One region of the Lentzea sp. genome, then DNA from elsewhere that is predicted to be linked to it. Evidence: riboswitches for the same ligand, from Rfam matches in the RefSeq annotation. Region 1 holds a riboswitch; each other region holds the start of a gene.
The links. A riboswitch is a leader RNA that binds a small molecule or an ion and turns the genes downstream of it on or off. The one in region 1 is predicted to bind cobalamin.

Region 1 (5,517 bases):
CCACCAGGGGTGGACACGACGGTGCCGTCACCGGCACGGGTGTACGACTACTGGCTCGGTGGTGGTCACAACTTCGCCCCGGACCGCGCGCTGGGCGAGAAGATCCTGCAGATCATGCCCGGCGTCCGCGACGCCGCCCGGATGAACAGGGCGTTCCTGCGCAGGTCGGCGCTGCACATGGTCGAGCGGGGCGTGCGGCAGTTCCTCGACATCGGCTCCGGCATCCCGACCGTCGGCAACCTGCACGAGATCGTGCAGGCGGAGGCGCCCGACTGCCGGGTCGTCTACGTTGACCGCGACGACGTGGCGGTCGCGCACAGCGAGCTCATCCTCGCGGGCAACGCCGGCACCGCCGTCGTGCAGGCCGACCTGCGCGACCTGGACGCGATCTTCAACGCGTGCTCGACGCGCGAGCTCCTCGACTTCGACGAGCCCGTCGGCCTGTTCATGTTGCTGGTGCTGCACTTCGTGCCGGACGAGTGGGACCCGGTGTCGATCGTGGGCCGCTACCGCGACCGGCTGGCGCCCGGCAGCTTCCTCGCGCTGTCGCACGCCTCCGCCGAGGCCAAGCCCGCCGGCATGGACGAGGCCGTGCGGACCTACAACGTCAAGAGCGCCGCCAACCAGGCGTTTCCGCGCACGCACGACGAGGTGATGGCGTTCTTCGCCGGGTTCGACCTGGTGGAGCCCGGTCTCGTCGGCTGCCCGTCGTGGCGTCCGGACAGCGAGGGCGACTTCGCGGCCAACCCGGAGGTCAACGAGGTCCCGTTCGCGGGGGTCGCTGTCCGGCGCTGACGGCCGGTGGTCAGCCGACGGTCAGCGCCGGTCGGCACCTTGTGGGCAACACCGACCCACAGGGGGAACACCATGACGAACGTCCTGATCTCCGGCGCCAGCATCGGCGGCCCCGCCCTCGCGTACTGGCTGCGCCACCACGGCTTCGACGTCACCGTCGTCGAGCGGGCCCGCGGCCTGCGCCCCGGCGGCCAGGCCATCGACGTGCGCGGCCCGGCACTGGAGGTCATCGAGCGCATGGGCCTCGGCGAGCGGCTGAGGTCGTTCAGCACGAACATGCGCGGCATGAACGTCGTCGACGCCGAAGGCAACGAGCTGTTCAGCTCCACCACCCGCACCATCAGCGGCGGCGACCTGTCGAGCCCCGACGTCGAGCTGCTCCGCGACGACCTGGCCGGGATGCTCTTCGACGCGGTCGAGGGCGTCGAGTACCTCTTCGACGACACGATCACCGCGATCGACGGCACCCGCGTCACCTTCGAGAAGGCCGCCCCGCGCGACTTCGACGTGGTCGTCGGCGCCGACGGCCTGCACTCCAACGTCCGCCGCCTGGTTTTCGGCCCCGAAGAGCGGTTCATCAGCCACCTCGGCGTCAACCTCGCCGTGTTCACCGCACCGAACTTCCTCGGGCTCGACCACTGGCAGACTTTCCAGCAGGGGGACGTGGTCGGCGGCGGCATCATGAGCGCCCGCTCCAACGCGGAATGCCGTGTGTACATGGGATTCAACGGCGTCACGTCGTTCGACCACCGCGACGTCGAGGCGCAGCGCCGCCTGCTGGCCGAGAAGTTCGAGGGTGCCGGCTGGGCGTGGCCGACCGCGCTCAAGCACATGTGGGAGGCGCCGGACTTCCACTTCGACTCGATGAGCCAGATCCGCATGGACAGCTGGTCGCGCGGCAACGTCGTGCTGCTCGGCGACGCGGGCTACTGCGGTTCCCCGCTGTCCGGGCAGGGCACCAGCATGGCGCTGGTCGGCGCGTACGTGCTGGCCGGCGAGCTGGCCAAGGACCCGACGACCGCCTTCGAGCGCTACGAGGAGGTCCTGCGGCCGTACGTGACGGCCAACCAGGACATGGCCTTGCGCAACCAGGAGAGCGGCGGCGCGCCGATCCCGGAGTTCGACGAGATCGTGAACAGCCTCATTCTTCCCCACTACTGAACAGGTTCCCGACGGCGGCGGCGAGGTCCTCTCGCGGGAGCTCGGTGCGGGTGAAGCGGACGACCGCGGTGATCCCCTTCGCGCTGAGGTGCCGGAGGTCCTCGAAGTCGAGCCCGGCCAGTGCGGCGGCGACCTCCGGGTCGTCGCCGTAGTCGGCGTCCTTCCACGGTTCCGCCGAACCGAGCAGCGCGCCGTCCCTGGCGAACGACAGCCGCCGGTCGGAGTTGACGTTCCAGAACAGGCTGGCGGCGCTCCCGTTGCGGGACAGTCGCTTCAGCACCTCGGGCCCGGAGCCGACCCAGTTGTCGAGCTCCAGGACCACGGTCCCGCCGTCGATCTCGACGGCGAGCGAGTCCTCCTCGAAGTCGCCGACCACGTCGTCGACGCCGAGGCCGGTCACGACCGTGACGGTCGCCGCGTCGCCGAGCAGTGCGGGCAGCCACCGCAGCGCCGCCTCCGGTGCGGTCCTGGGCGCGGGCTCGGGTTCGCCGCGCAGCCGGTGACCGACCCGGTCCGTCTTCTTGAGCACGAGCGGGTCCGCGTGAGGTGCCGGCCAGATCAGCAGTTCGTGGCGTTCTTCGTCGTCACCGTCCCGGCCGCGGGCGTGCGCCCGGACCCGGAACTCCCCCGGCCAGGGCGGCAGAGCACCGCGGCCGAGCCGGGCGTCGCCCTTCACCGCGGTGAAGCTGACCTCGGCCACCTCGTCCCAGATCGAGGTCATCGGCTCGCCCGGTTCGTCGAGCGCCACCCGCACGAACACCGGGACGCTGCCCTCCCGGACCCCCGTGCGCACGGCGAAACCGGTGTCGACCGCGGAGACGAGTCCCGTCACCGAGAAGTCCGTGCCGGGAAAGCCCGGCTCTTCCACGAACACGAACTCGTGGTCGAACACCGGCACGTTGGTCTGCCAGTACGAGCCCTTGTACTCGGCGCGCCGCTTCTCCAGCATCGCCCGGGCGTACGCGGGAGGCTTCCCGATCGACGGCAGCAGCAGCGCGGTCACCCCGATCGCGATGCCGATGATCGCCACCGGATCGGTGGAGGTCGGTGTGCCGACAGCGCGCAGGACGGCCGCCGACACCGCCACGGCCAGTGCGAGGTGTGCCGCTCCGTGCTGGGCGGCGATCGCCGCCTCGTCACCGCTCGCCCCGCTCAGGTCGAGCAGTCCCGTCATCGACCGCACGTGGTCGGTGACCAGTTCGATCGCCCCGGGATGTGCCGCCGCCACGAACGCGACCGGCCTCCTCAGCGCGCTTTCGCGGCCGAGCGACACGAACCCGAAGGTCCCGTTGCCGGGTGGGCGCAGACCGGCCACCACGTCCGCGGGCGCGTGCAGGGGCAGCGCGGCGACGCCCAGTTCCAGTGCGCCCAGCAACCGTTCCGCGGCCAGACCGGGAAACGCGTCGAGTGCTTGCTGCGCGGCAGTTCCGTGCTGCGGACCACGTCGCTCCCGCGGTTGGTACCGGCCCAGCTCCGCCGCCGGCTCCGGCGGGATCAGCGCCTCGATCGACGCCACCGCAGCCAGGACCGACTCCTCGAACTCCCCCATGCCGCCGATTGTCGCAGCCGATGGCCCGGCTCACAGCCATTTGACTCGGGTAGGCCGAACCCGCACGATCCAGGGGACAACAGCATCCGCACGCCGCGGGGGAAGCCGGTGGAACTCCGGCACTGACCCGCAACGGTGAAAGTCCGACTGCCCGTGGCGCGCGGCAGCTCCACTCACCCGTCGAGGACAGCGGGACAGGGAGGCGTAGTGATCAGGAAGTCCGCGCTGGTCGCGGTCATCGCGGCCGCGCTGGTGGCGACACCGCAGGCGCAGGCCGCCGAGGTGTCGCCGAGCACGTGGCTGGCAGGCCAGTTCGCCGGGGGCGACCGGCTGCTGAGGTTCCCCAACGACCCGGCGTCCGGTGATCCCGGACTCACCGCCGACGGCATCTACGCGCTGGCCGCGGCCAAGGCCGGCAAGTCGACCGCGACGAAGGCCGCCGCGTGGCTGGCCGCGTCGCCGCAGCTGGAGACGTTCGTCGGGGACGGCGACGCCGAGTCGTACGTCGGTGGTCTCACGAAGCTCGCGCTCGTCGCGCAGACGCTGGGCACGGACCCGGCGGAGTTCGGCGGGGTCGACCTGCTGGACCGGCTCGGCGCGCTGCAGGAGCCCTCGGGGAGGTTCCGCGACCGGACCGACCCGTCGTTCGACCAGACCAACGCGTTCACGCAGGCGTTGGCGATCATCGTGCTGAAGCGCGCCGGTCAGGACGTCGCGAAGCCGGTGGCGTTCCAGGCCGCGGCGCAGTGCCCGGACGGCGGTTTCCCCATCGTGTTCGGCGAAGCGGTCTGCAAGTCCGATGTGGACGGAACCGCGCAGGTGCTCCAGGCGCTGCTCGCGGCGGGGGAGAAGACCGCGTCCGCCAAGGCCCTCGACTGGCTCGTGGCGCAGCAGCAGGCCGACGGCGGGTTCCAGGCGATGACGCCGCCCACGAACGCCAACACCACCGGTCTCGCGGTGGGCGCGCTGGTCGCCGGCGGTCGCACCGCCGCGGCGGACAAGGCCGTGGCGTTCCTGAAGACGTTGCAGGTCGGATGTGCCGCGCCCGAGGCTCAGCGGGGTGCGATCGCGTTCGACGGCAACGGTTTCGACGCCGGAACGGTCGTGCGCTCGACCGTGCAGGGCATGCTCGGGCTCGCGCGGGTGAGCCTCGCCGAGGTGTCGGCGTCGTCCGCCACGGCCGGCGTGCCCGCGATCGACTGCACCACCACGCCTCCGTCGTCCACGACCCCCGAACCCACCGTCCCTGCACCGGCCGGTCCCGAGGCGCCGGTCACCCAGCCGGTCGCCCCGCCGCTCGCCGCCACCGGTCCGGACCAGGCCGTCCCGCTGACGCTGGCCGGTTCGTTCGCGGTGCTCGCCGGCGCCGTGCTCCTCGTCGTCTCCCGTCGTCGGAAGGGTGGTGCGTGATGCGCCGCGTCCTCGCTGTCCTCGCCCTGCTGGCGAGCACGTTCGTCGTCACGTCCCCCGCCTCCGCCGACGCTTGCGCGGGCGTGAAGGTCGTCGTGGACTTCTCCGCGTTCGGCGGTGGCGTCCAGACCGGGTGTGCCGCAGGTGATCCGGCCACCGGACTGACCGCGCTGACCGGCGCGGGCTTCACCTACTCGTTCGTGCCGCGCCAGCCCGGTTTCGTCTGCCGCGTCAACGCGCTGCCGAACCCGTGCACCGCGCCGACCACCAGCGCGTACTGGTCGTACTGGCACGGCACGCCCGGCGGCACCTGGACCTACAGCACCTCGGGCGCGGGCAGCCACGACCCGGCGCCGGGCACGGTCGAGGGCTGGGCGTTCGGCCCCGGCACCGCTCCGGGCGCCACTCCGTGAGGAGGCTCTTCTTCGCGCTGGCACTGGTGATCGCACTCGCACCGGTGCCGGCACGGGCCGCGGGCTGCGACGGCGTGACCGTCGTCGTCGACTTCCGCGGCCTCGGGGGCGGCGTCCAGCAGGGCTGCGCGCCGGGCAGTCCCGGCTCTGGGGTCGCGGCGCTGACCGCGGCCGGGTTCGGCTACACCT
Region 2 (5,517 bases), on a different contig from region 1:
GCGGGCGTGGCGCTGCTGTTGTTCGGGGTGTTCCCGCAGTTCACGGGTGTGAGCTGGGCGGTGGTGTCGGCGTCGCTGGTGATCACGCTGCTCGGCCCGGCGCTGCGGCTCGACCGGTGGGTGATCGACGTGTCGCCGTTCAGTCACGTCCCGAAGTACCCGGACGTCACCTTCGGACCGCTGGCGTGGCTCACCGCGGTGGCGGTGGTGCTCCTGGTTGCGGGCTTCGCCGGGTTCCGGCGCCGCGACCTGACCACGTGACGACGGCCGGCACGAGGACGAGCAGCGCCGCCGGGACGAGGAACCCGAGCAGCGGGTGCGACTGGTAGAGCGGGACGAACGCCAACGGGGCCGAGGCGGCGCCCATGAAGCGCAGCGACTGCACGACGCTGACGCTGCCACCCCTGTTGGCGTTCTCGCTCTGCAACACCAACGCGTTGATGCTGACCAACACGCCCTGCGCCGCCGCACCGGTCAGCGCCCACGCGATGACGACCATCGCCGCGAACGGCGAGGTGCCCGCCGCGGCGATCAGCGCGCCACCGACCGTCGAGCCGACGACGACCATCGTGGTGGCACCGAACCGGTCGATGGCCTTGCCGATGTGCCGCGCGGTCAGGAACCCGACGATGCCGAACCCGGTGAGCAGCAGCCCGCGTTCGCCGGCGCCGAGCCCGAACACGTCGTCGAGCCGGAACGCCACGAGGAACGACAGCCCGCCCAGGCAGCCCCAGCCGACGAACGCGATGAGGGCGGGCCTGATCGTGCTCGGCACGAACGCGCTGCGCAGGCTCGCGTCCCGCTCGGGTTCGGCCTCGGTCTCCGGCACGCCCAGCACCGCCAGCCCGACGGCCACCACGGCGATCACCACGAATGCCAGCCGCCAGTCGACCTCGGCGGTGAGCCCGCCGACGAGCGGCGCGGAGGTCTGCCCGGCCGCCTGCATCGACCCGAACAGCCCGAGCGCGCGCCCGAGCTTCTCCTTCGGCGTCGACGCGGCGATCACCGCGAGCAGCACCGGCGTGGTGAACGAGTTCGCCGCGCCCTGCAACGCCCGCGACGCCAGCAGCACCTCGAACGTCCACGCGCCCGCGGCCAGCAGGGACGTGACGGCGTAGGCCACGTAAGCGATCCGGACCGTCCGTTGTGGACCCCAGCGTTGCGCGAACGTGCCGGACACCAGCATCAGCACGGCGAACGGCACCAGGTAGGACGTCAGCGTCGACGCCGCCTCACCCGGCGATCGGCCGAAGCTGTCGCCGATCTCGGGCAGGATCGACGTCGTCACGGCGCCGCCGAACGGCCCAATCAAGGCGCCGGCGTACAAGCCGGCGCGTGCCAAGCGGCCCACGGACACCTCCGCCGCTCACCCTAGTGGGGGAGCGGCGGCGATGGTTGCCTGAGCTAACTTTTATTGGCGCGGGCCTGCCGACGGCCAGCCAGGACCGCGGCCGCGGCGGCGCAGGTACCGCTCGAACTCCGCGGCGATGTCGTCCCCGGAGGCCTCGGTGATCTGCATGGCCGCGTCGCCGCGCTCCTCCAGCGCGCGCACGTAGTTGCGCACGTCCTCGTCCTCGTCGGCCATCTCGCTGACCGTGCGCTCCCACTCCTCCGCCTGCTCCGGCAGCGCGCCGAGCGGGACCTCGATGTCGAGGACCTCCTCCACGCGGTGCAGCAGGGCCAGGGTGGCCTTGGGCGACGGCGGCTGCGAGACGTAGTGCGGCACGGCGGCCCAGAAGGAGATCGCCGGGATGCCCGCCTGCACGCACGCGTCCTGGAACACGCCGACGATGCCGGTCGGACCCTCGTACTTCGAGTGCTCCAGGCCGAACTTCTCGGCGGCGTCCGCGTCGTAGGCGGTGCCGGTGACCGGCACGGGACGGGTGTGGGGCGTGTCCATCAGCAGCGCGCCCAGCGTCACGACGGTCGTCACCCCGAGGGCGTCGATGTGGCCCAGCAGCTCGGCGGCGAACTTGCGCCACCTCATGTTCGGCTCGATGCCGTGCACGAGGACCACGTCCGCGGACGAGCCGGGGGGCCTGCACACCGACAGCCGCGTCGTCGGCCAGTCGACCCTGCGGGTGACGCCGTCGACCATGCGGACGGTCGGCCTGGTCACCTGGAAGTCGTAGTAGTCGTCCGGGTCGATCTCGGCGAGCGGGGTGGCGTCCCAGGTGAGTTGGAGGTGCTCGATCGCCGTGCTGGCGGCGTCACCGGCGTCGTTCCACCCTTCGAAAGCGCAGACCATGATCGGGCTCGTGAGCGGCTGGCGCGGGTTCGAGGGGGTCGGGGATTCCTGGGACGGATCGTTCACGGCGCCAGACTACGGCCTCGCGCGAGCAAGTCATCGCAGGCTTGGCCCATGCGTGGTCGCGGAGCGTCGCCGTCGCGGGACGCGCTGGTCAACCGCGTGACGATCACCGGCCACGCCCGCGAGCCGCCCGGCCGGAACGCGTATCGTGGGCACCGGGAAGTCCACGGACCGCGGCCGGCTCGCCGAAGCGCCGGCCTGGCACCGGCACGAGCGGGTCCGCGAGGGCTCCCGCTGCACCCGGAACAGTCCACCGACGCCTTCGTGGCGCACCACCCGGAGGCGAAGTACTTCGATGTCTGACTTGCAGGCCGTGCTGTGGGACATGGACGGCACGCTGCTCGACTCCGAGAAGCTGTGGGACATCCCGCTCTACGAGTACGCGGAGAAGCTCGGCGGCACGCTGTCGCTGGAGACCCGTGAGCGCATGGTCGGCACGAACGTGCCGACGACGATGCGCCTGCTGTTCGCCGACGTCGGCCTCGACCCCTCCGCGGAGGACCTGGTGGACGGCGCCGCGTGGATCTCGCGCCGCACCGAGGAGGTGTTCCGCGCCGGCCTGCCGTGGCGTCCGGGCGCCCAGGAGGCGTTGCGCGCCGTGCGTGCGTCGGGCGTGCCGATGGCGTTGGTGACGTCGACCGAGCGCGCGCTGACCGAGGTGGCGCTGGACACGATCGGCCGCGACCTGTTCGACGTGACGGTGTGCGGCGACGAGGTGGACGGGCTGAACAAGCCGCTGCCCGAGCCGTACCTGAAGGCCGCGCGGTTGCTCGGCGTGGATCCCGTGGAGTGCGTGGCGGTCGAGGACTCGCCGACCGGTGTCGCCGCGGCCGTGGCCGCCGGGTGCACCGTGCTGGTCGTGCCGTGCGACGTCGAGGTGCCAGCGGGGGAGCGGCGGGTGTTCCGCGACTCCCTCACCGGCGTCGACCTCGACGTGCTGAAGGCGCTCTAGACAGTCTGCGAAGCGGTCACGCGCTCGGCCTTGGCCCTGCGCGTGGCCGGGTCCACCAGCAGGCCGAACACCACGCCGATGCCGACGTAGAGCGTGGCCAGCTGGGCGAGCGAGCTGAGGCGGAACTGCCACAGCACCGCCACCGGCATGTCCGCCGGGATCGTGTCCGGCGGCGCGGGGAACGCCACGAGCACCACCGCGACGGCCGCGACCACCGCGAGGAGCACACCGGTGACGCGCACCGGCTGCGACTGCGCGCGCAGCTGCTCGGCGAGCCGGCTCGCTCCCCACACGATCGCCAGGCCGGCGACGACCACGCCCAGGTACAGCGCGGTCCGGTAGTCCACGGTGTCCGGGTCGCCCACGGCGGGCGGGTTGGCCGGGTACTTCAGCCACGGCAGCAGCGCCACCGCGCCGAACACCGCGACGCCGAACGCGAGGCTGCGGCTGAACGGCGTGCGGTCGGTGAACCAGCGCTTCGACAGCGCGTAGGCCGTGGCGAACACCAGGCCCACCGCGATGCCGACGATCACCACGCCGAGCATGCCGCCCGCGACCTGGGCGCCGCGGCTGACCAGCTCTTCCTCACCGTGCGAGTGCGCGTGACCGTCACCTGCGGGTTCCCGCGCCTCCTCGACCGCCAGGGCGGCGCGGATGGGGATCTCGGTGACCAGGAGCTGCACGAGCGCGGAGGCGGCACCGGCGATGCCGCCGGCCGCGATCCCGCGCAGTGCGATCGACTTGTACGTCGTCGTCATCTGCGTGATCGGCGGATCAGTGGCAGGGGACGCCGAGGGCGTGGCGGCCGTCGTGGAAGAACTCGTGCAGCAACTCGGAACCCGCGCCGAGCGCGAGGCCGTTCTCCTGCAGGACCAGGTAGGTGACGATCAGGCCGAGCAGTGAGACGGCGAAGGCCCACTTGGGCACGCGGACGGCGGACAGGCTTGCTGCGGGGCTCGTCATGACGGGCTCCTCCATACCTCGTGGAAGGTCAACTCTCCTTGCGGCGCCGCAGCCGGTCTCCTGACTCCCGGATCACCGCTCACCCCGCGTCTTCCCAGCCCCGGCGGGGACCAGTGACGTGCTCGGCGGGGGTTGCTTCCCGGTCACAGTGGCGAGGACCGCGCCGGATTTCCACCGGCTTCCCGTCACTGCGGCGCGTGCACCGTAAGTTGAGCGGCCCGCCGAGCACAACCGGCCATAAGAGTTGTTGCGTTCCTCACTTCACGAGTGGACAGTCACCACACTTCCCACCTGCGGCGACGCGGTAGTAGAGGCAACAGCTCCTGCGGCGGAACGCGACCTCGCCGGGGATCGAGAAGAATTCTCCCGCCTGTTCGAACGGCGGCGCGGTCATCAGCCGCACACCGCGCAGTTCCGCTTCCTCGGCCGTGAGCATGCCCGCGCGCACGACCATTTTCAGCGCGCCCGCGATGTTCGACATCGCGTTGCCCCACAACAGCCCGCGCGACACCGGGGTGACGTCCTGGATGGCCTCGACCACGGGCGCGAGCGCCTCGGCGGCGGGCGGGCCCAGCCGCGGCAGGTCGACGCGGACGCTCAGGCCGCCGGCCGGGTCGTGGCGCCACCAGAGGTTCTCCGGCCGCACGTCGATCGGCAGGCCGGCGGCCGTGAGCGGGCTGAGCAGCCGCGCGGTGTAGCTGAGGAAGAACAGGCTGGCCGCGACGCGCGGTTCCTCCGCTTCGTACCGGATCGCGATGGCGTCGATCGTGTTCTTGAGGTCCGGGCCCTCGAGCAGCGCGGTTCCCGGCAGCCAGGACTCGTCCGGACGGCCCACGTCGAGCGCGAAGAACGGGTTGATCCCGCGCACCCGGCGCAGCGCGGCGAGGACCTCGGCGAGTTCGGACACGGAAGTTCACGCTACTGGGTGTCCATGCAGGACAAATCACGTCCAGGGCATGGGACGGATCCGACCGCGGTGTGGACGTGGGTCCGCGGGATGGGAGGATGTCGTGTCGTGAAGACCTTCGACTCCCTGTTCGCCGAACTGACCGAACGAGCCGCCACCAAGCCGGCGGGGTCCGGCACCGTCGCAGCGCTCGAGGCCGGCGTCCATGCGCAGGGGAAGAAGGTCCTGGAGGAGGCGGGCGAGGTCTGGATCGCCGCCGAGTACGAGTCCGACGAGAAGCTCGCCGAGGAGATCTCGCAGCTGCTCTACCGCCTCCAGGTGCTCATGCTGGGCCGCGGCCTCACCCTCGAAGACGTTTACAAGTACCTCTGAAAGAGACTTCCA
Region 3 (5,517 bases), on a different contig from region 1:
CCGCGGCGAGAGCGCCTCGACGGCCCGGAGTGCGCTCGGAGCCGAGGCGGAGTCGAGCTCTCCGGCGAACTCGAGCACCGGACCCGCTTCCAGGTCGAGCGTGACGACGGTGAACGAGGTCATGGTCTCTTCTCTCCAGGCAGGCGCACGCTGAGTGCAAGGAGCGCGGTGTCGTCGTCGACACCGTCGCCGAAGCTGTCGAGCAACAGGGACACCGCGGCCACGGTCTCGGTCGCGCTGCCGACGTCGAGGGTGTCAGCCCAGTCGAGCAGCTCCTCCTCGTCGTAGCGGACGCGGCCGTGCGGGCCTCGGTGAGTCCGTCGGAGTGGAGCAGGAGTGTGTCACCGGGCCGCAGGTGTAGCGCGACCTCGACGAAGCGGGCGTCCGGTAGCGCGCCGATCAGCTGACCGCCCCTGGTGTCGAGGAGCTCGGCAGTACCGCGGTGGCGGATCACCAGTGCCGGTGGGTGCCCGCCACTCGCGAGGGTGACCTTGGCGCCGTCCTCCGCCGGTTCGAGCAAGCCGTGGATGGCGGTGCAGAACGGCGGCGCCGCGCCGTGCTGATCCTTGAGCAGCGCCGTGCCGAGGCGTTCCAGCACGGAGGCGGGACCGGGCTCCTGCACGGCGGCGGCGCGCAGCGTGTAGCGGGTCAGCGACGTGACCACGGCGACTTCCGCGCCCTTTCCGGACACATCACCGAGGAAGAACGCCCACGTGTCGCCGGTGAGGGAGAAGAGGTCGTAGAAGTCGCCGCCGACCTCGTCCGCCGAGGCGGGGTGGTGGTAGGCCGCGATGTCGATACCGGGCACGTCCGGCAACGAGGGCGGCAACAGCGTGCGTTGCAAGGTGGAGGCCAGCAGCTGCACCCGGTCGCGTTCCCGCTCCGCCTCCTGGCGTGCGCGCAGCAGCTCGTGCTCGTAGGCGCGCCGGTCACCGGCGTCGAAGACGGTGCTGCGGATCAACTGAGCCGTGCCGTCCGCGCTCGTCCTGACGGTCGAGCCGACCAGCACGGCCATTCGCGTGCCGTCCGCGCGCACCAGTTCGAGCGCGATGCCGTCGGTCTCGCCGCGCAGGCGCAGCATCGGCGCGAAGCACGCCTCGTGGTGCATCCGGTCGCCGGCGGGGAGCAGGTCGGTGAACCGCCGCCACCCGAGCAGGTCCGCGTGTTCGTGTCCCAGCCATCTCAGGAGCGTGCCGTTGATCTTGGCGATCGTGCCGTCCATCAGCGTGGACAGGTAACCGCACGGTGCGTGCTCGTACAGTTTCTCGGCGCTGTCCTTGAGCAGCGCCGAGAAGGCAGTCTGCCTCCCGGACTCCTCGCCGCTTCCCGCGGATCGGGTCACCGTGCGCCCGCGAACACCAGCGCGATCGCCGGGTCCGTGCGGCAGAACGCGGTGACGACCTCGGGCCGGCACCGCTGCGACAGGTCCGGCACGTCCAGCTCCCACAGGTTCCGGTCACCGCCGAACCCGTGGGTGAGCAGCACCAGCGGAGCGTTGTCGCGGCCCGTCACGTTCACGTCGTTCCTGCACCGCGTGTTCATCTGCGCATCCTGTCACTCGGGTGTGAGGGCGGCTGTTCGGTGCTGCCCGGTGCCGCTGCCGCTCGGCGTCCGGTAACGGGGCGAGAGCCGCGTCGGCCGACTGCACCGCGCCGACCGCGTTCGTCCGCATCCCGCAGGCGAAGCGGATGCGCCGGATGTCCGTCCGGCGGTCGGCGGCCCGGTGTCGGTGAGGTGGTGCCGCCGGGTCCGGGGCGGCTCACCGGGCTCAGTGGTTGTACGTGGCCTCGAGCGTGGAGCGGCGGGTGGTGACGTCACCGGGATCGTCGCCGAAGACGATCAGGTGGAGCGTGGTCTGCCTGACCGGGTTGTCGGTGCGGCGGGTGTCGTGGCCGCCGGTGACCAGCAGTCCACCTCGTTGCAGGGCGGGCCGCAGCGCGGCCAGCAGCGCCGCGATCGGTGCTGTCGTGGTGAGCTTCGTGGACTCCGCGGGCCGGTCGAGGGCGTCGGGGCGGACGGTGCGCAGCGCCAGCAGCGGGATGGAGCCGCCGGTGATGCGGAAGTTGAGGTCGAGCAGGACGAGCTTGCCGTCGTAGGTCTGGGCGCAGTCGAGGCTGCACATGCCGCGGTAGCCGACGTCGGCGGCGCGCTGGACGACCGCCAGGCATTCGGTGAGCAGTTCGGCAGGGAGGGGGACGATGAGCCCGAAGCGGCCGCCGGTGTAGACGCCGTGGGCGTCGACGCGCTGGTCGGTGACGGCGAGCAGGCGGGCATGCCCGTCGGCAGCGACGTAGAGCTGGACGCCCCAGTTGCGGTCGATGTTCAGGTACTCCTCGACGACGACCTCGTGGAGGACATCGGTGAACGCCGGCAAAGTCACGACGTCTCCCGCGCGGTGCAGGTAGACGTCGAGACTGGCGCCGTGGGCGGCATTGGTGGCGGCTTTGAGGACCCAGGACTTCTCGGTGGGGGCGGCCTCGGCGAGTTCGCCGACCGTCAAGATCTGGCGGCGGGCTTGGAACCGCGGGTCCACGAAGGTGCTGATGCTGGCCTTGTTGTTGAGATAACCGACGAGTTCGGCGCTCTTCACCGAACGTTCGTCGGGGCTCACGTCGGGGGGCTGCGGGTATTCCATGGACAGGCGCAGGCCGTCGCTGAGGGCTTCGCTGACGCGAGTGGCGAACTCGGCTTCTGTGCGGAACTCCCGTGCATCGGTGCCCACGGGCAGACCACCATCGCGGAGGATGGCGATCAGGTTGGGTTCGGTGCCACCGGCACTGCTGATGACGGGAGTGCCGGCGGCGACGGCGAGGGGACGGGCGGACAGGACGTCGCGGATGTTCCGGTGCCGGCTCGACGGCACCGCCGGCTCCTGGGCGGGGCGGGCGCAGACGGCGACGTCGGGGCCGTAGATGTCGGTGAGGGTGCGCGGAGCGGCTGTGGCGGGTGTGAATGCCGGAGCGGTGATGGGGTCTCCCTTGTGGGGGTGGTGCTGAGCCCGGTGAAGGGCGTGGAGTGGGGTGAACCTTCCGCGAGCGTCGAACCGCCACTGGAACCAGGCGGCGTGCGCTCTCAGGCGAAGCGGCGCCTGTCGGCGTGAACCCGAGGCAACGTGAACCTCAACTGTCTCACGTCCCGCGGCTTTTGGGTGCGTCTGCGACGAACGCTGTTGAAGTTGCGGTGGTCCGGCGTACCCGCGCCGTGGCCGCAACACCGTTGCCAGACGCTTCGGGAGGCCGGCCTCCGTCCCGGAGCTCGGCCCGTGATGGCGGCCCGGTGAGGCACTCCGGCGGCAGCCGAGGTGACGAACAGGGCCGAATCTCGCTGCCTCAGGGGAAATCCTGGTCCGGCTGTGTCCTCGTCGTGATCGACATGACGACGGCGAAGTGTTCGCTCGCGGAGCTGCTCTTGATGGTCGACCGGCGCCCCGGCCCGAGTCCACAGCAGACGAGGATCGCGGACTTCCGCGGCACACGGCACGCCACGGCAGGTGTTGCCGGCCTTTGAAGTGCCACGCGGTCACGACGCCCGTCAGGGAGTCGGCCGGCTTCATCAGCACGCCACCGTGCACAGTGCCGATGAGGTCGGTGTCGTGGTCGTACGTGATCCGCGACCACGTCAGCCGGGAGGCCGTCGCAAACCCCGACCCGACACCGGTCCACCACCGCGACGGGCTCGACACCGCCCATCCCGTCGCGGCCGGAACGCTGCGGCTCAACGGGTTGTGGTCGCCACGTCAGACCGTGCGCGCCGAGCGCCGTGATCGTTTGGGTACCGGTCCAACCCGGCGACACGCCCACTAGATGTAGGTGTCGATCACTCGACCGCGCCCATGTATTGTGCCGCAGAGCTGGTTCGGCCGATCATCCAGATCGGTCGTCGCAAGAGGGAACCCGGTGTGAGTCCGGGACTGCCCCGCAGCGGTGAACGGGAACGAAAGCCGTCAGAAGCACTGGACGAGGTTCGTCTGGGAAGCGACGGCCGGTAGGAGCCGACTGAGTTGGTCTCAGCTCGGCAGTGCCCGTGAGTCCGAAGACCTGCCAGCGCCCCGCACGCGCGTTCGCGTGCGGGTGTCCGAGGCCCCGAGGGAGGGCGGGAGGACGTGGCGGTCGCGCGCGCCCGTCTACTCCTCGCTGCTCTCGTGGCCACCCCGAGCTCGCGAGGAGAGAGCTGTGACGGCGGTCGACACGGTCACCACCACTATGCGCGTCAAGAAACGCAACGGTTCACTCGAACCGGTTGACCTCAACAAGATCGTGCGCGCGGTGGAGCGCTGCACGGTCGGTCTGCACGACGTCGACCCGCTGCGGGTCGCGACCAAGACGATCAGCGGCCTGTACGACGGCGCGACGACCGAGGAACTGGACAAGCTCTCGATCCAGACCGCGGCCGCGCTGGTGGCCGAGGAGCCCGAGTACTCCAAGCTCGCGGCCGGCCTGCTGGCGGCGTTCATCGAGAAGGAAGTGCGCCGCCAGGGCGTGCAGTCCTTCAGCCAGAGCGTCGCGCTCGGCCACACGGAGGGCCTGATCGGCGACGCGACCGCGAAGTTCGTGGCCGCCAACGCCCGCAAGCTCGACGACGCGATCGACCTCGACGGCGACCGCCGGTTCGAGTACTTCGGCCTGCGCACCGTCTACGACCGCTACCTGCTGCGCCACCCGTCCAGGCGGTCGGTGATCGAGCAGCCGCAGTACTGGCTGCTGCGCGTGGCGTGCGGTCTCTCGCACACCGCGTCCGAGGCAATCGACTTCTACCGGCTGATGTCGTCGCTGGCGTACCTGCCCAGCTCGCCGACGCTGTTCAACTCCGGCACGGTGCACACGCAGATGTCCTCGTGCTACCTGCTCGACTCGCCGCGCGACGAGCTGGAGTCGATCTACGACCGGTACAAGCAGATCGCCCGGCTGTCGAAGTTCGCCGGCGGCATCGGCGTGCAGTGGTCCCGGGTCCGGTCACGCGGCGCGTTGATCCGCGGCACGAACGGCCACTCCAACGGCATCGTGCCGTGGCTGCGCACACTCGACGCGTCGGTCTCCGCGGTCAACCAGGGAGGGCGCCGCAAGGGCGCCGCGTGCGTGTACCTGGAGACGTGGCACCCGGACGTCGAGGAGTTCCTGGAGCTGCGCGACAACACCGGTGAGGACGCCCGCCGCACGCACAACCTCAACCTGGCCAACTGGATCCCGGACGAGTTCATGCGCCGCGTCGAGGCCGACGGCGAGTGGTCGTTGTTCGACCCCGACGAGGTGCCCGAACTGGTCGACCTGTGGGGCGACGAGTTCGACCGCGCCTACCGCGGCGCCGAGGAGGCCGGCCGCGCGGTGCGCACGGTCAAGGCCCGTGACCTTTATGGACGGATGATCCGCACGCTCGCCCAGACCGGCAACGGTTGGATGACGTTCAAGGACACCGCGAACCGCACGTGCAACCAGACCGCCGAGCCCGGCAACGTGGTGCACCTGTCGAACCTGTGCACGGAGATCCTGGAGGTCACCAGCGACGAGGAGACCGCGGTCT
Region 4 (5,517 bases), on a different contig from region 1:
GTGGAACGCGACCACGTCGGCCTCCCGGATGAGCCGGGCCGCCTTGACCGTCACGAGTTCGGGGTCGCCGGGACCGAGGCCGACACCGTAGAGCTTGCCCGTCATTCTTCTTCGCTCGCAATCGCGTTGATAGCCGCCGCCGTCATGGCGCTCCCGCCGCGCCGGCCGCGCACCACGAGGTGCTCCAGATCCGTCGCGGCCAGCGCTTCCTTGGACTCCGCCGCCCCGATGAACCCGACCGGGATGCCCAGCACCGCGGCGGGGCGCGGGGCTCCGGCGGCGATCAGGTCGAGGAGGTGGAACAAGGCGGTGGGGGCGTTGCCGATCGCGACCACGGCGCCCTCGAAGCGGTCCGCGAGCAGCTCGAGCGCGGCGGCGCTGCGGGTGTTGCCGATCTCCCTCGCGCGCAGCGGGGTGCGCGGGTCCTGGAGGTAGCAGAGGACCTCGTTGTCCTTCGGCAGCCGGCGGCGCGTCACCCCGGACGCGACCATGTTGGCGTCGCACAGGATCGGCGCACCGGCCTGGAGCGCGGCGCGCGCGTCGCGGACGACGTCCGGCGAGAACGCGACGTCGTCCGGCAGGTCGGTCATGCCGCACGCGTGGATCATGCGGACGACGACTTTCGCGACGTCGCCGGGGAACCTGGTGAGGTCCGACTCCGCGCGGATGGTGGCGAAGGACTGGCGGTAGATCTCCGCCCCGTCCCTGATGTACTCCGTCACCTGATCTCCTCGTAGCCGCCGCCGGTCGCGACGAACTCGATCACATCGCCGGCGGGACGACCACACCGGCGTGAGCAACCCGACCAGTGCACGGGCCGCGAGTGCGGGGTCCCCAGCCAGGCGCGGGCGTCGGCGCGCACGTCCGACAACGACTTCGCGCAGCCCGGCCGTCCGGTGCACGCGCTCACGCCGTGCCACGGCGATGCGGGGTCGGTGATCAGGCCGGACGTGTCGGTGCCCGCCGGCACGACCAAGCTCCGCCACGGGGTCAGCCGCAGCGCGACGCCGGGCAGCTGGTGGGCGTCGAGACGGCCGAGCGGAACGCCTGGGGTCAAAGGTGAAGGTGCGACAGGAGTCACAGCCGGGGCGATGCGTTCCGAGGTGGCGGCCCCGAAGTGCGCGGTGATCTTTCGCACACCGTCGTCCACTTCGGACAGGCGCCACGCGGTGCCGCGCAGCTCCTGGAACAGCCGGGCGGCGGTGACGACGGCGTTGACGGGATCGTGAACTCGGACACCTGTATCGGTACCGGCCAGCAGGAGCACGTCCCCGACCAGCCCGAAGTCGCCGCCGAGGCCGCTCACCGCGGCGCCGGCCGTGACGAGGAACCTGCCCGGCAACGCGGCCAGCGACGGGTCCGCGCACAGCGCCGCGTCGATCTCGTCGACCAGCGCCTGGTTGTCCTCCAACGGCGCCGCGATGATGTTGCGGACGCGCTCGTGCGTCTCCGACGGCAACAGCCCCGCCGCACGCAACCGGGCACCCAGCTCCAGACCGTCCGTGACGCCCCTGAGCTGCAGGTTCGCCCGCGAGGTCAGCTCGATGACGCCGTTGCCGAGTTCCGCCGCGGCGGTGCGCACGACGTCCCACTGAGCGGCGGTGAGAGTGCCACCCGGCACGCGGACGCGTGCCAAGCCGCCGTCGGCCGCGGCGTGCAGCTCGACGGCGCCGGGGCAGGCATCCGGGTGACTACGCATAGGTCGGACTGTAACCCGCCGGTTAGGGTGAGCCCGAACGACGAAGCGCAGGAGGAAGCCGGTGCGAATCCGGCGCGGTCCCGCCACTGTGACCAGCGAACCCGCTGGGAGTCAGGAACTCCGCTTCGCCGCGACCCGCAACCTGGGGCGAGGACCCCACGAGGGATGGAGCCTGCGTGATCCTGCTGCTGTCGACCTCCGACACCGACCTGCTGTCGGCGCGTGCGAGCGGCGCCGAGTACCGGCTCGGCAACCCCGCGCGGCTCACCGCCGACGACCTGCCCGCCCTGGTCGACGGCGTCGGCCTCGTCCTCGTGCGCATCCTCGGCGGCCGCCGGATGTGGGAGGAGGGCCTCGACTGGCTGCTCGCGAGCGGCCTGCCCGTGGTCGTCCTCGGCGGTGAGATGCAGCCCGACGCCGCGCTCATGGAGCTGTCGACGGTGCCCGGCGGCGTCTGCGCGGAGGCGCACCTCTACCTCGCCCACGGCGGGCCCGCGAACCTCGCCGAGCTGCACAAGTTCCTCTCCGACACGATCCTGCTGACGGGCCACGGCTTCGAACGCCCGAAGGCCACGCCCACCTGGGGTGTGCTGGAACGCGAGCCGTCGGCGGCGGAGGGTCCGACGGTCGCGGTGCTCTACTACCGCGCGCACCACGTGGCCGGGAACACGGCGTTCGTGCACTCCCTGTGCGACGCGGTCGAGGAGAAGGGCGGCCGGGCGCTGCCCGTCTACTGCTCCTCGCTGCGCACCGCCGAGCCCGAGCTGCTCGACACGCTGCGCCAGGCCGACGCGCTGGTCGTCACGGTCCTCGCGGCCGGCGGCACGAACCCCGCCAAGGCGTCCGCCGGTGGCGACGACGACGCGTGGGACGTCGGTGCGCTGGCGGAGCTGGACGTGCCGATCCTGCAGGGGCTGTGCCTCACGTCCAGCCGCGAGACGTGGGACTCCAACGACGACGGACTGTCCCCTTTGGACACCGCGACCCAGGTGGCGATCCCCGAGTTCGACGGCCGGATCATCACCGTCCCGTTCTCCTTCAAGGAGATCGACGAAGACGGCCTCACGGTCTACGTGGCCGACCCGGAACGGGCGCTGCGCGTCGCCGGCATCGCGCTGCGCCACGGCCGCCTGCGCCACATCCCCGTCGCGGAGCGCAAGGTCGTCGTGATGCTGTCGGCGTACCCGACGAAGCACTCGCGCATCGGCAACGCCGTCGGCCTCGACACGCCCGCCTCCACCGTGCGACTGCTCAAGGCCATGCGGGAGCACGGGTACGACATCGGGAACGAGCTGCCGGGCGTCGACGAGCTCGACGGCGACAAGCTGATCCACGCCCTGATCGCCGCCGGCGGCCAGGACGCCGACTGGCTCACGCAGGAGCAGTTCGAGAGCAACCCGATCCGCATCGCCGCGGCCGACTACCGCGAGTTCTACGACACGCTGCCCGAGGACTTCCGCGAGTCGATGGAGGAGCACTGGGGCCCGGCGCCCGGTGAGCTGTTCGTCGACCGCAGCAGGTCGAAGGACGGCGAGATCGTCCTGGCCGCGCTGCGGTCCGGCAACGTCACCGTGGTCGTCCAGCCGCCGCGCGGGTTCGGCGAGAACCCGATCGCGATCTACCACGACCCCGACCTGCCGCCGTCGCACCACTACCTCGCGGCCTACCGGTGGATCGAGTCGAGCTTCGGCGCCGACGCCGTCGTGCACGTCGGCAAGCACGGCAACCTGGAGTGGTTGCCCGGCAAGACCGTCGGCATGTCGGCGTCCTGCGGCACGGACGCCGCCCTCGGCGACCTGCCGCTGATCTACCCGTTCCTCGTCAACGACCCCGGCGAGGGCACGCAGGCCAAGCGCCGCGCGCACGCCACCCTCGTCGACCACCTCGTGCCGCCGATGGCCCGCGCCGACAGCTACGGCGACATCGCGCGCCTGGAGCAGCTGCTCGACGAGTACGGGAACATCTCCGCGATGGACCCGGCCAAGGTGCCGGCGATCCGCGCGCAGATCTGGACGCTGATCAAGGCCGCGAAGCTCGACCACGACCTGGGGCTCGACGACCGGCCGCACGACGCGGAGTTCGACGAGTTCATCCTGCACGTCGACGGCTGGCTGTGCGAGGTCAAGGACGTCCAGATCCGCGACGGCCTGCACGTCCTCGGCGAGGCGCCGACCGGTTCCGTGCGCGTCAACCTCGTGCTCGCCATGCTGCAGGCGCGGCAGATGTGGGGCGGTCAGGTCGCCGCGCTGCCCGGTCTGCGCGAAGCCCTCGGTCTCACGACCACCGCCCGTGAAGACGTCGACGCCATCGAGGAAGAGGCACGCGCTCTCGTCCAGGCGATGGAGGACGCGGGCTGGAACGCCGAGACCGCCAAGACCTTGCACGAGTCGGCCGACGTGCAGAAGATCCTCGAGTTCGCCGCTCTGGAAGTGGTGCCACGACTGGCGCGCACCACGGACGAGATGACGAACGTCCTGCACGCGCTGGACGGCGGCTACATCCCGGCCGGCCCGTCCGGTTCCCCGTTGCGCGGCCTGGTGAACGTGCTGCCGACCGGCCGGAACTTCTACTCGGTCGACCCGAAGGCGATCCCGTCGCGCCTCGCGTGGGAGACCGGCCAGGCGATGGCCGACTCGTTGCTGGAGCGCTACCGGTCCGAGAACGACGGCGAGTGGCCGCCGTCGGTGGGCCTGTCGGTCTGGGGCACGTCCGCGATGCGCACGGCCGGCGACGACATCGCCGAGGTGTTCGCGCTGATGGGCGTGCGGCCGGTCTGGGACGACCAGTCCCGCCGCGTCACCGGGCTGGAGGTCGTCCCGCTGGAGGAGCTGGAACGGCCGCGCGTCGACGTGACGGTCCGGATCTCCGGGTTCTTCCGCGACGCCTTCCCGCACGTCGTGTCCCTCCTGGACGACGCGGTGCAGCTGGTGGCCGCGCTCGACGAGCCCGCCGAGCACAACTTCGTGCGGGCGCACATGCTCGCGGACCTCCAGGAGCACGGCGACGAGCGCAGGGCGACGCTGCGGATCTTCGGGTCCAAGCCGGGCGCGTACGGCGCGGGCGTGCTGCCGTTGATCGACAGCCGCAACTGGCGCGACTCGTCCGACATCGCCGAGGTGTACGCGGTGTGGGGCGGCTACGCCTACGGCCGCGGGGTCGACGGCGTCGCGGCGCGCGGGGACATGGAGTCGGCGTACCGGCGGATCGCGGTGGCGGCCAAGAACATCGACACCCGCGAGCACGACATCGCCGACTCGGACGACTACTTCCAGTACCACGGCGGCATGGTCACGATGGTGAAGGCGTTGACGGGCAAGGCACCCGCCGCGTACGTCGGCGACAGCACCCGCCCGGAAGCGGTGCGGACGCGGACTCTGACGGAGGAGACCTCGCGGATCTTCCGCGCCCGCGTGGTGAACCCGCGCTGGGTCGGGGCGATGCGCAACCACGGCTACAAGGGCGCGTTCGAGCTCCAGGCCACGGTCGAGTACCTGTTCGGCTACGACGCCACGACCGGTGTCGTCGCGGACTGGATGTACGAGAAGCTCACCGAGACCTACGTGCTCGACCCGGAGACCCGCAAGTTCCTCCAGACGTCGAACCCGTGGGCGTTGCACGGCATCGCCGAACGGCTGCTGGAGGCGGCCGAGCGCAAGATGTGGGAGCACCCGGAGGAGTCCACCCTGGACGCGCTGCGGGCGGCCTACCTGGAGACCGAGGGCGACCTGGAGGACGGCGTCTGACCCGCCGGCGCTCCTACGCCTTCACCGCTCCGAAGGCGTAGGAGCCGGGGGCCTCGGCGTCGTCACCGGCCCAGA

Region 2: linked by a shared signal. The riboswitch ahead of VF330_RS20130 (CbtB domain-containing protein) and the one ahead of VF330_RS31850 (LPXTG cell wall anchor domain-containing protein) in region 1 are both predicted to bind cobalamin.
Region 3: linked by a shared signal. The riboswitch ahead of VF330_RS25175 (ribonucleoside-diphosphate reductase subunit alpha) and the one ahead of VF330_RS31850 (LPXTG cell wall anchor domain-containing protein) in region 1 are both predicted to bind cobalamin.
Region 4: linked by a shared signal. The riboswitch ahead of cobN (cobaltochelatase subunit CobN) and the one ahead of VF330_RS31850 (LPXTG cell wall anchor domain-containing protein) in region 1 are both predicted to bind cobalamin.

What each region holds. Positions count from the first base shown of each region.
Region 1 is NZ_DASVFL010000302.1:22,840-28,356, reverse strand. Features, by position in the region: gene VF330_RS31865 (SAM-dependent methyltransferase) at 1-795, shown strand, start outside; gene VF330_RS31860 (FAD-dependent monooxygenase) at 868-1,956, shown strand; gene VF330_RS31855 (DUF6461 domain-containing protein) at 1,937-3,505, opposite strand; adenosylcobalamin-variant (AdoCbl-variant) riboswitch at 3,595-3,666, shown strand; gene VF330_RS31850 (LPXTG cell wall anchor domain-containing protein) at 3,713-4,915, shown strand; gene VF330_RS31845 (hypothetical protein) at 4,915-5,328, shown strand; gene VF330_RS31840 (hypothetical protein) at 5,325-5,517, shown strand, end outside.
Region 2 is NZ_DASVFL010000179.1:9,665-15,181, reverse strand. Features, by position in the region: gene VF330_RS20160 (ABC transporter permease) at 1-261, shown strand, start outside; gene VF330_RS20155 (MFS transporter) at 191-1,351, opposite strand; gene VF330_RS20150 (PAC2 family protein) at 1,412-2,314, opposite strand; gene VF330_RS20145 (hypothetical protein) at 2,363-2,614, shown strand; gene VF330_RS20140 (HAD family phosphatase) at 2,607-3,263, shown strand; gene VF330_RS20135 (CbtA family protein) at 3,260-4,021, opposite strand; gene VF330_RS20130 (CbtB domain-containing protein) at 4,038-4,226, opposite strand; cobalamin riboswitch at 4,260-4,434, opposite strand; gene VF330_RS20125 ((2Fe-2S)-binding protein) at 4,483-5,133, opposite strand; gene VF330_RS20120 (phosphoribosyl-ATP diphosphatase) at 5,242-5,505, shown strand.
Region 3 is NZ_DASVFL010000229.1:2,810-8,326, forward strand. Features, by position in the region: gene VF330_RS25155 (STAS domain-containing protein) at 1-123, opposite strand, end outside; partial or broken gene VF330_RS25160 (PP2C family protein-serine/threonine phosphatase) at 350-1,222, opposite strand; gene VF330_RS25165 (hypothetical protein) at 1,339-1,542, opposite strand; gene VF330_RS25170 (hypothetical protein) at 1,769-2,863, opposite strand; cobalamin riboswitch at 3,835-4,059, shown strand; gene VF330_RS25175 (ribonucleoside-diphosphate reductase subunit alpha) at 4,173-5,517, shown strand, end outside.
Region 4 is NZ_DASVFL010000284.1:10,497-16,013, reverse strand. Features, by position in the region: partial or broken gene VF330_RS30145 (SAM-dependent methyltransferase) at 1-105, opposite strand, end outside; gene VF330_RS30140 (precorrin-8X methylmutase) at 102-722, opposite strand; gene VF330_RS30135 (hypothetical protein) at 719-1,699, opposite strand; adenosylcobalamin (AdoCbl) riboswitch at 1,738-1,830, shown strand; gene cobN (cobaltochelatase subunit CobN) at 1,876-5,442, shown strand; gene VF330_RS30125 (hypothetical protein) at 5,456-5,517, opposite strand, start outside.